DNA from 3 places in the Pseudomonas sp. Marseille-QA0332 genome. Region 2 is predicted to be linked to each of the others. Evidence: riboswitches for the same ligand, from Rfam matches in the RefSeq annotation. Region 2 holds a riboswitch; each other region holds the start of a gene.
The links. A riboswitch is a leader RNA that binds a small molecule or an ion and turns the genes downstream of it on or off. The one in region 2 is predicted to bind cobalamin.
Positions count from the first base shown of each region.

Region 1 (3,782 bases), 1.3 Mb from region 2:
AGTTTCATGAACTGCTCGGAGCGCTCGCCCAGGGCCTGGGCAGTACGTATGCGCTCTTCTTCAACCTGGGCCTGGATCCTGGCGCGCAGTGCCGCGTCGCTGATCCGGATGAAACGCCAGGGCTGCATCAGCCCGACGCTGGGCGCCTGGTGCGCCGCGGCCAGCAGGCGCGCCAGCAGCTCCGGTGGCACCTGCCCGCTGCGGAAGTGACGCATGTCCCGGCGCTCGCCGATGGCTCGGTACACCGCTGCCCGCTCGGCAGCACTGAAAGCCTGGTCGTTCATGGTCGCAACAGCGCCGCCGTCGCGTCCGGATTGGAAGGGAAGTAGAAATGCACGTAGGAAGCGACCAGCCGGCCAAGCCGGTAGACCGCCTCGGCGCCCCGTCCACCGTTGGGACTCTGGCCGCGGGCGACAGGTTGCAACGGGGTCTCGGTCAGCGAATGGTGGTAGGTATGCCCGCGCAAGGTGCCTTCCTGCAGTTCGACCGCTTGCAGGGCCAGGGCGGCGAGGCGCTTCTGCATCACGGCCTCGCCAGGCAGCAAGCCAAGCAGCCCGGCGCGCTCGCCGGCCACATCGGTGAGCCCGTCGAGCAGGTAGAGCATGCCCCCGCATTCGGCCAGCAAAGGTTTGTTCTGGGCATGGTGGTCGCGGATCGCCTCGAGCATCGGCACGTTGGCGGCCAGCGCCTGGTGATGCAGCTCCGGATAGCCGCCAGGCAGGTAAAGGCTGTCGACCCTCGGCAGTTGCCGATCATGCAGCGGCGAGAAGAACACCAGCTCGGCGCCCAGCTCGCGCAGCAGGTCGAGATTGGCGCCATAGAGAAAGGCGAAGGCCTCGTCCCGAGCGATCCCGATGCGCACGCCGGCCAGGGCTGGCACGGGCGTGTGCGCTAGCGGCGCCTGGAACGCCACCGCAGGCGGCAACGTCGCATCGCAGCTGGCGCCAAGGGCATCGGCGGCGGCGTCGAGCCGTGCATCCAGGTCGTTCAGCTCGCTGGCCTGCACCAATCCGAGGTGGCGACTGGGCAGTTCGATGCCGCGCTCGCGTGATAGGCCGCCGTACCAGCGCAAGCCCTCGGTCAGGCTGCCTTCGAGCAACTGGGCATGGCGCAGGCTGCCGACCCGGTTGGCCAGGACCCCGGCGAACGGCAGGTCGGCCTGGTAGCGTGCCAGGCCCAGGGCCAGCGCACCGAAGGTCTGGGCCATGGCCGTGCCATCGATGACGGCCAGTACCGGAACGCCGAAATGACGTGCCAGATCGGCGCTCGAGGGGGTGCCGTCGAACAGGCCCATGACCCCTTCGATGAGGATCAGGTCGGCCTCGGCGGCGGCCTGCCACAGGAGCTTGCGGCTTTGCTCGGCGCCCACCATCCACAAGTCCAGCTGGCGCACCGGCGCGCCACTGGCGCGCTCCAGGATCATCGGGTCGAGAAAGTCCGGCCCGCACTTGAACACCCTGACCTTGCGCCCGAGGTTGCGGTGCAGGCGGGCCAGGGCGGCGGTCACGGTGGTCTTGCCCTGCCCGGAGGCAGGCGCGGCAATCAATACCGCCGGGCAGTGTCGCGTCCGGCTCACAGTTCGATGCCTTTCTGCGCACCGATACCGGCCTGGAAGGCATGCTTGACCATGCCCATCTCGGTGACCGTATCGGCCAGTTCGATCAGCTGCGGCTTGGCGCCGCGACCGGTGACGATCACATGCTGCATGGGCGGCCGCGCCTGCAGGTCGCCCAGCACCTGATCGAGGTCGAGATAGCCATGCTTGAGCGCGATGTTCAGCTCGTCGAGCACGACGAACTGGATCGACGGATCCTGCAGCATTTGCCGCGACACGGCCCAGGCAGCCTCGGCCGCGGCGATATCGCGTTGGCGGTCCTGGGTTTCCCAGGTGAAGCCCTCGCCCATCACGTGGTAGCGCACCTCTGGCGCGAAACGCCGAAAGAACAGCTCTTCGCCAGTGCTTTGGCGACCTTTGATGAACTGCACCACGCCGCAGCGCATGCCATGCCCCATGGCGCGGGCGAGCATGCCGAACGCCGAGCTGCTCTTGCCCTTGCCGTTGCCGGTCAGCACCAGCAGCAGGCCGCACTGGTTCGGGGCGTTGGCGATACGCTCGTCGATCACCGCCTTCTTGCGCTGCATGCGCGCCAGGTGACGTTGGTCACGGTCGGTGGATTCGCTCATCGAAGTTCTCCGCAGGCTGCCGCCACACCGACCGGCCAAGACAGGCGAGCAGTACCAGGAGGCGACAGATGAATGGCTGGCTCATGGAGAACGCGCAGGGGCTGCGACCAGCGTCGCAGGGCTCCGCACATCACCCTCCGTGATGCCGTTGGCAGTGACAGGCCGGTCTCCGGGCTTGCGAAGGGGTGTTGGCCCAGGCTCACGCGCCTTCCCGGGGCGATGCCCAGTGGCCGTGCGCGAGCTCGATTCGCTTACCGTTGCGGGGGCAGCGCCGGACTCACGCTGCAAGAGCGTCCACCGGCTTCCCAGTTTCACCCTGCCGAGCGGCGGCTCGCAGGGCACCTGAAACACGCGGCGAAGGTTAGAGGGTTGCTGGCGGAGCGTCAATGGACGGCGAGCGGCAAGTCGAAGCAGACCGAGTCGCCTTGGCCAGCGACTCCATCTTCAAGACCGGCGCCGGAGCGAGCTCGACACGATCGGCTTGCGGCTTGCGGATCAGGGATTCTGGGCCAGATGGCCGGATGGAATGATCCGCTTGGCCTGCAGGTAGGCCTTCTGCCAATAACTGTTGGACAGGTAGTCCAGTCGTACCGTCCCGCCGGTACGCGGCGCGTGAACGAAACGTCCTTCGCCGACGTAGATACCGGCATGGCTGACCTGCGAGCCGCCGTTGGTGGCGAAGAACACCAGATCACCCGATTGCAGGGCACCCATGTCGATGGTAGGCGCGCGCATGCCGATCATCTCGCGGGTCGAGCGCGGCAAGCTGATGCCGGCGGCGTCCCGGTAGACATAGCCGATCAGGCCGCTGCAATCGAATCCGGAGTCGGGTGTGTTGCCGCCCCAGCGATAAGGCGTGCCGACCAGGCCGATCGCCCGGAACAGCACGTCCTCGGCCACGGGTGAGAACGACGGCGCGGCATGGACGGCCTGGGGCTTGGGCATGGGGGCCGGCGCGGGGGCCGGTGCCTGGCTGGAGCAGGCAGCCAGCAAGGCTGCCAGGGAAAGGAATGCGAAGCGCGCCAACATCGCCATGATTCAGAGCTTCCTGTCTGAGCCGTTCGGGCAATAGCCGAAAAGAGTTGAGAAATTAGATTAGACGCTTTCTGTAAATACGCACAGCGGCGAGCTTTTCAGCACCGCCGCCGTGGTTGGACCATGACCTTTGTCGTCAGTTGCGTGCGAGGTTGGTCGGCGCCATGGCCAGGGCGCGCTTGGCCTCGATGAAGGTCTTGCTCCAGTAGCGATCGCCCAGGCTGTCGATGCGTACGCCACCGCTGCGACGGCTGCTGGAGTGAATGAACCGGTTGTCGCCCAGGTAGATGCCGGCATGACTCACGCGTCCACGGCCATTGGTGCTGAAGAACAGCAGGTCACCTGGCTTGAGCTTGTTGCGCGAAACCTTGGGGGCGTCGACCTTGATCATTTCGCGGGTCGAGCGCGGCAGGTCCATGCCGGCCTCTTCGCGGAACAGGTAGCCGATGAAACCGCTGCAGTCGAAGCCCGACTGCTCGGAGGTACCGCCGAAGCGATAGCGCGTACCGATCAGTTCCTTGCCACGCTCGAGAATGCTGTCGGCGAGCATGGGCAGCTGATAC
Region 1 covers NZ_CM143106.1:1,043-4,824, reverse strand. Annotated here, with positions in the region: gene bluB (5,6-dimethylbenzimidazole synthase) at 1-284, opposite strand, end outside; gene ACY8GK_RS00025 (cobyrinate a,c-diamide synthase) at 281-1,576, opposite strand; gene cobO (cob(I)yrinic acid a,c-diamide adenosyltransferase) at 1,573-2,184, opposite strand; cobalamin riboswitch at 2,328-2,545, opposite strand; gene ACY8GK_RS00015 (C40 family peptidase) at 2,680-3,219, opposite strand; gene ACY8GK_RS00010 (C40 family peptidase) at 3,356-3,782, opposite strand, start outside.
Region 1: it holds a riboswitch for cobalamin, as region 2 does, so the genes downstream of both, cobO (cob(I)yrinic acid a,c-diamide adenosyltransferase) here and ACY8GK_RS06255 (TonB-dependent receptor plug domain-containing protein) in region 2, are expected to answer to the same signal.

Region 2 (3,782 bases):
GGCCTGCCGTTGTGGGGCACGCTCATCGCGCTCAACGATGGCACCCGGCCTGTGCTTGGCGTGATGAACCAGCCATTCACCGGCGAGCGCTTCATCGGCACCGCGCAAGGTGCCTGGCGCAGCGGCACGCCGCTCAAGACTCGCGCTTGCGCCGACCTGGCTTCGGCCACCCTGATGTGCACCACTCCAGACATGTTCGACACCCCAGCGCGCAAGAGCGCCTTCGAAACCGTCGCCAGCCAGGCACGGCTGATGCGCTACGGTGGCGACTGCTATGCCTACTGCATGCTCGCCTCGGGTTTCGTCGACGTGATCGTCGAGGCCAGCCTGCAACCCTATGACGTGCAGGCGCTGATGCCCATCATCGAAGGCGCGGGCGGGGTGATCACTGCCTGGGATGGCGGCACGGCCCAGCACGGGGGGTGCGTGGTGGCATGTGGGGATCCGGTGTTGCATCGGCAGGTGGTGGAGATGTTGCGCGGGGCGATGTAAATGCCTGACGCTCGCTGACCATGGGCTTTCAGTAGCAAGTGGTATGGGCCGCATCGCGGCTTGTACGAAACCATGCCACGACGCTCAGGGAGCCATCATCGAACGTGACCGGTGGCGCCGGGCTGCTGCTTTGCGGTGGCCTGCTGCGTCAGCGTTACGGCTCCGGTACCGCCCAGATCGGATCGGCATCGCAGCCTTCGGGGCGAGGCTGGCTGTTGCAATATCGCAGCAGGGCTTGCGCGCCGCTACTTCAAGCGACGAAGGTTTGAAAAGCGACGGGACAGCGAACCGGCCTGAGGTGGAGGATGGCTCCCGGATGCCTAAAGTCTTTTCGTAGCCTGGCCTAGCCTTCAGACTCCATGCGGTCTATTACCTTCCACAATCGCGAATCCTCGAAATCCGCGACCACCAGGTCGGCGCCTGCCGCCAGCAGGTCCTGGGGCTGCTGGGTGGTCGCCAGCGCCACGGTGAACACGCCTGCCGCCCGACCAGCGCGCACGCCGGGCAGGGAATCCTCGAACACCAGTGCCTGCGTGGCGCTGGCTCCGAGCCGCTGCAGCGCGGTGAGGTAAGGCAAGGGGTCGGGCTTGGGACGGGACATGTCCTCGGCCGCCAGGACGTGTTCGAAACGCTGGCGCAGGCCCATGGCGCTGAGCATGTGCTCGGCGTTCAGGCGTGGGGCGTTGGTCACCACGCACATGCCGATTCCGCGTCGCTCGGCATGGGCCAGCAGGCGCAGCAGGCCGGGCAGGGGCTCGAGGCGGGGCGACAGCTGGCGAAACAGGGCTTCCTTGCGTTCGGCCAGCGCCTGGCATTCGGCGGCGCTGGCCTGGGGAAACAGTGCGGGAAACAGCTGGCGATTGGCGCGGCCACTGATCTGCTCGTTGAACTGCGCCTGGCTCAGCGTGCGTCCGTCATGCGCGTGCAGCAGCTGGCGGAAGGCTTGCAGGTGCAGGGTATCGGTATCGGTCATGGTGCCATCGAGGTCGAACAGCAGGGCGCTGAGCATCGGGTCTCCTGGAAAGGGCAAAACCTCAAGCTACCACAAGCCGATGAGGGTTTTTCGTTCTGCCGGTCGTATGCGGCAATGCCTTGGCACTCTTGACGCAGAACCGATGCGGGTGTTCAGATGCCGCTCGATCCAGGTGCCCCATGCCGCCGCGCATGGGGTGAAACGGGAAACCGGTACGCTCTTCGAGCCAGTCCGGTGCTGCCCCCGCAACGGTATGCGAGTGATGCCTTCGACAGACCACTGTGGCCAATTGGCCATGGGAAGGTGATGGTATCGAGCCTCGTGAGCCCGGAGACCGGCCTGGAGCTTCTATGGCAAACACCTGCGGTGGGCGGGCATGGGCCGGTATTGGCGCGTGCGCGATTCCTGCTCCTGCGTGCTTCTGCGAAAGTCACTTTCGAGAAGAGCATGATTGCTGTGATTCGTTCCTCACGTTTCTCCCTCACGGCCCGAACCTTGTCCCTGGGCTGCCTGTTCAGCCCGCTGGCGCTGGCTGAAAACGATGCTCTGACGCTTGACCAGCAGATTGTCTCGGCGCCGTCCGTGGAATCCACCACGGTGGCCGCGATGGCCCAGTACGGCAGCAAGGTGGAGCTGGTCAGCCGCGAGCAGATCGAGCGTGCCGGGCCAGGCGCCGATATCAGCCGAGTGATGCAGATGTTCATCCCCGGTTTCTACATCGCGCCGAAGAATGGCCCGTTCGACTACGGCACCTATTCGCTGCTGGGTGGACGCAACGACGATACCTTGGTCCTGCTCGATGGCGTGCGGCTGAACAATCGTCTCTACGGTGGCTTGTACCTGGATACCTTGCCGGCCAGCGCAGTGGAGCGCATCGAAGTGCTCAAGGGTGGCCAGAGCCTGCTGTTCGGCACCCAGGCCGTGTCGGGCGTGATCAATATCGTGACGCGCAGCCCGCAAAGCCGCCAGGCCTCGGGGCAGATCGACCTGGGGCTGGATAGCGTCGGCGGCAATGCGTCAGCGGCACGGATCGAGCGGGTCCTTGCCAATGGCTTCGGCGACCTGGGCCTGCTGGCCTACGTCAGCCACGATGTCTCCGATGGCTATCAGCCATTTCGCAACCGCGACCTTGCCGGCAACGTCAGCGACAGGCAGCGAGGCTATGAAGTGAGCACTTTCGGTGGCAAGGCGATCCAGGCCTTCGGCGATGATGCGCGCCTCGAGCTGTTCTACCAGTATGCGGACGCCAACCTGGACTTCGCCCGGCCCGTCAACAACCGCAAGACCATGAACGATCGTGTGCAGCAGATCGCCACGGCCACCTTCGAGCAGCGTATCGACGAGCGCCTGAGCTACTTCCTCAAAGGGCACGTCAACGATTGGGATACACGTTATACCCGGATCGACAATCGCGCCGGTGGCGGCCGGAAGGTAGTCAACCATGAAGACTACTGGGGCTTCACCGACTGGGGCCTGCAAGCCGAAGGCAAGGCCGAGTTCGATGGCGGGCATGTGCTGGTGTTGGGCGCTGACAGCCAGTGGTTCAAAGGGCAGGATGACGTGCTGGTGATCGACGACAACAAGGCCCAGGCCCATGCCCTGTACGTGCAACTGCGTCCGCGGATCGCCGCCTTGCCGGCCTGGCACCCGAGCATCGGCGTACGCCATGAAGCGATGAGCGGAGGTAACGGCGCCACGGTGGGCATGCTGACTTCGCTCTACGACCTGAGCGACGACTGGCAATTGCGCGGCCAGTACGGTACGGCCTACAAACTGCCCAACGCCGAGCAGCTGTTCGTCAACGAGCCTGGCGAGGAGATCGGCAACCGCGATCTCAAGCCCGAGAAAAGCCGGAACGCCGAAATCGGGCTGGATTATCACGGACGGCTGTTCGCCCGTGAATCGAGCGTCAGTGTCACGCTGTTCAAGCGCAAGATCACCGACCTGATCACGCTCGATGGCGCGCAATGGGTGAACGGACAAGGGCGTGTGCAAGTGCGCGGCTTCGAAGCCGATGCGAGGATCGAGCTCAACGATCGATGGAGCCTGCAGGCAGACATGACACGCAATCTGAGCGAGTCGCGCAGCGGGGCGACGCTCAACGACGTGCCAGGCTTCTTCGCCCGTTCGCGGATCGGCTACGAGTCCGCGGATCGTACCTGGGGGGCAGGCGGCGCCATTCGCTACATCGGCGACGTGGTCAGCTCCAGGGGCGTGGACTACGGTCATTACTCGGTGGTCGATGCCGATGTCTACGGCTACCTCGACAAGGCCAGCCAGCATCGCGTGGGCCTGTTGCTGGAGAACCTGTTCGACC
Region 2 covers NZ_CM143106.1:1,327,144-1,330,925, reverse strand. Annotated here, with positions in the region: gene hisN (histidinol-phosphatase) at 1-492, shown strand, start outside; gene ACY8GK_RS06260 (HAD family hydrolase) at 836-1,501, opposite strand; cobalamin riboswitch at 1,619-1,822, shown strand; gene ACY8GK_RS06255 (TonB-dependent receptor plug domain-containing protein) at 1,913-3,782, shown strand, end outside.

Region 3 (3,782 bases), 340 kb from region 2:
ACAAGGCGTCGAGCAGACGACGCTCGTCGGCTGGCGGAAGGTCGATGGAGATCGAGTCGAAAGCGTCGTGGTCATGCGCGTCATGGCTTTCGTCATCGTGGTGGCTGTCATGATGGGTACGCCGCGCGTCGATGTGCACCTCGGACTCGGCGCCCACCCCCAGCAGTACCTCCAGCGGCAGTCGGCCACTACTGGCCTCGATCACCTTGACCGCCGGCGGCAGTTCCTCGAGCACTTCGGCACGGACCTTGGCCAGGCCCTCGGCGTCGATCAGGTCCGCCTTGTTCAGCACCACCAGGTCGGCGCTCGCCAGCTGGTCGGCGAACAGCTCGTGCAGTGGCGACTCGTGATCCAGGTTCGGATCGAGCTTGCGCTGGGCATCGACCTGCTCGGGATAGGCCGCGAAGGTGCCGGCGGCCACGGCAGGACTGTCGACCACCGTGATCACCGCGTCGACCGTACAGGCATTGCGGATTTCCGGCCACTGGAACGCCTGGACCAGCGGCTTGGGCAAGGCCAGGCCGCTGGTCTCGATGAGGATATGGTCGAGATCGTCACGCCGGGCAACCAGCTCGCGCATGACTGGGAAGAACTCCTCCTGCACGGTGCAGCACAGGCAACCATTGGCCAGCTCGTAGACGCGCCCGCTGGCCTCCTCCTCGGTGCAGCCGATGCTGCACTGCTTGAGGATCTCGCCGTCGATGCCCAGCTCGCCGAATTCGTTGACGATCACGGCGATCCGCCGTCCCTGGGCGTTATCCAGCATATGCCGCAGCAGCGTGGTCTTGCCCGAGCCGAGAAAGCCGGTGACGATGGTGACGGGAAGCTTGGCCAGTGTTTTCATGTCGATGCCCTTGGCAGGATGGCGGGCATGCGGGACGACAGGCCCTGGCGCCATGAGGCCGGGCTGGCTCGTCACCGGGTCACCCCGCCCGGTTGAAGTCGCGAACGTGTCGAGGCAGGTCTCCTGGCTTGCACCTACCAGCCCTGGCCGGTCGGACCAGGCCTTCCCGCGCTTGCGTGCAGTGGCCCGGAGGGTCCTGTTGCGGTGACTACAGTTGCGGGGGCAGCCGCGGCTTCTACCGCGTTCCCGTCTTAGCTCCGACGCAGGTCGGAGAACCTCGAAGCGGCAAGGCTACGCAGTGCCCGGCGAGCGGTCAACTTCGAGCGACCCTCGCGCTGCGATCGGCGCGTCCGGCGCTCGCTCGGCGTCGGTGTCCGACTACCGATTGACGGCGCCCCGGGCGCGTGGTCTGCTACGCCATCGCGTCAAGCGGCCCTGCCAAGGGTGAAACGGGAAACCGGTGCGTCACGCGCCCCTGCGGGCCGGACGCCGCCGGTGCTGCCCCGCAACGGTCAGCGAGCGAAACGTCAAGGCCACCGTGTCCTGCCGACACGCGAAGGCGACGTTTCCAGGAGCGATGCTCCTGCTCGCCAGCCCGCAGATCGGCCTGACGCCCCTGGGCTTTGTACGAAAAGTCGCCGAGCGGCGATCAGGCAAGGCGAAAACAGGCGAGCAAGCGGAGCTTACTGTTGTAAATGAACATTCCGAGCCTGTTTTCAACGTAGCCTGATCGTCGCGTAGGCACTTTCGTATAAAGCCTGGAAAACCCGCGCTGGGCAGGCGCTCGCTTCGGCCTGGAGCATTGGCCCGGCCATGCCGCGCCTGCTCGTCATCCGCCACCCAGCAGAGGAAAGCGTTCATGCCCACCGCCGAGACGGCCTGGCCAGGAATCAGGCTGTTCGCCGGATTCGGTTGCCGCCGAGGCTGCCCGGCCGATCTTCTGATCGACCTGCTGCGATCGACCCTCGAGGCGCATGCGCTGCCACTGCGGGCGCTCGAAGGCCTGGCCAGCATCGACCTGAAGATCGGCGAGCCGGGGTTGCTGATGCTGGCCGCACGCCTGGACATACCGTTCGAATGTTTCGGCAGCTTGCACCTGGCCGCTTTCGAAGCCTCCCTGAGCCATCGCTCCAGCGCTGCCTGGCGGCACACGGGCTGCTGGGGCATCGCTGAAAGCGCAGCGCTGGCCGTGGCCACGCGCGCATGCGGCTCGGCCCAATTGCTGGTGCCGCGCCAGAGCGCTGGCCAAGCGACGCTGGCATTGGCCTGCAATGCCCCTTTTGCCAGATAATGGCCGCTTTGCCTGCAAGGACTTTTCATGACGGTCTACTTCATCGGTGCCGGCCCCGGCGACCCCGAACTGATCACGGTCAAGGGGCAGCGGCTCATTCGTCGCTGCCCGGTGATCATCTATGCCGGTTCGCTGGTTCCAGCCCAGGTGCTCGAGGGGCACCAGGCCAGCACGCTGATCAACAGCGCCGAACTGCACCTGGAGCAGATCGTCGAGGCGATGCGCGATGCCCACGCCCAAGGCCTGGACGTGGCGCGGGTACACAGCGGCGACCCGAGCCTGTATGGGGCCATCGGCGAGCAGATCCGGCATCTGCGAACACTGGGAATCGACTACCAGATCATTCCTGGCGTCACCGCGACAGCTGCCAGCGCCGCCCTGCTCGGCTGCGAACTGACCCTACCCGACATCGCCCAGACGGTGATCCTCACGCGCTATGGCGACAGCTCGCCAATGCCCGAAGGCGAGGCCCTGGCAGACCTGGCCAGACATCGCAGCACGCTGGCCATCCACCTGGGCGTGCGGCATCTCGAGCGCATCGTTGCCGAGCTGCTGCCGTTCTACGGGCGTGACTGTCCTGTCGCGGTGGTGCATCGGGCAACCTGGCCAGACCAGGACTGGGCCAGGGGCACGCTGGCGGACATCATCGAACAGGTACGCGCCAAGGGATTTCGGCGCACCGCGCTGATTCTGGTCGGCCACGTCCTGGGGGACGCGCCCTTTTCCGAATCCGCCTTGTACCGCGCCGGACATGCCCATCTCTACCGGCCCGGCTAGGTTTTTCCGCACTCGCCGGATGCCCTGTCACAGTGTTCGTGCGGGAAGTCGCCGAGCGGCGCCCAGGCAAGGCGAAACCAGGCAGGACGACGCGCTCACGCTTGGTAGACGAGCATTCGAGCCTGCTTGCAACATGGTGTGATCGCCGTTCAGACACTTTCCCGCACAGCCCAGGCCGCGGCCTCTATGGCCGCATGGCGCCGACCTGGCGCAGAGCCCCCGGCCAGCCTCGGCGTTCCTGGTGGCCTCTGCCCGGCGCGGTAACGATCTCGGCCGGCGAATAATTTGTAGGATTTTTCTACAAAACCGCCCTTCTTTTTCAACATTTCTATGCTAGCCATTATCAATACCGCGGATTCGACGTATCGTGCGCCGCACTGTAAGCAGTTACTGACAGATAGTTTCCTGGATAACTCGGGAAACGGATGAATTTCCGACAGGAGTTTCTCATGACAACTGTGCTGGTGGTGGACGACCACCCCACCGTGCGCCTGGCGGTACGCATGCTGCTCGAGCGCGAACGCTTCATCATCGTCGGAGAGGCCTGCGACGGCAGCGAAGCCGTGACCATGGCCCGCACGTTGAAGCCTGACGTGGTGATCCTCGACATCGCGCTGCCCAAGCTCGAAGGCATGGAAGTGATCAAGCGCCTCAAGCAGATGGAACCGCCGCCACGCATCATGGTGCTGACCGGTCAACCGGCCGACCTGTACGTGCGCCGCTGCCTGGATGCCGGCATCGCGGCGTTCGTCAACAAGGACGAAGACCTCGATGCGGTAGTGTTCGCGTTCAAGGCGCTGCTCAAGGGCTATTCGACCTTTCCGCAGATGTCGGTCAACAGCAATACCTTGGAAAGCGAGAACGACCGAC
Region 3 covers NZ_CM143106.1:986,389-990,170, reverse strand. Annotated here, with positions in the region: gene cobW (cobalamin biosynthesis protein CobW) at 1-844, opposite strand, end outside; cobalamin riboswitch at 941-1,139, opposite strand; cobalamin riboswitch at 1,255-1,469, shown strand; gene ACY8GK_RS04845 (cobalamin biosynthesis protein) at 1,704-2,135, shown strand; gene cobM (precorrin-4 C(11)-methyltransferase) at 2,163-2,912, shown strand; gene ACY8GK_RS04835 (response regulator transcription factor) at 3,362-3,782, shown strand, end outside.
Region 3: it holds a riboswitch for cobalamin, as region 2 does, so the genes downstream of both, ACY8GK_RS04845 (cobalamin biosynthesis protein) here and ACY8GK_RS06255 (TonB-dependent receptor plug domain-containing protein) in region 2, are expected to answer to the same signal.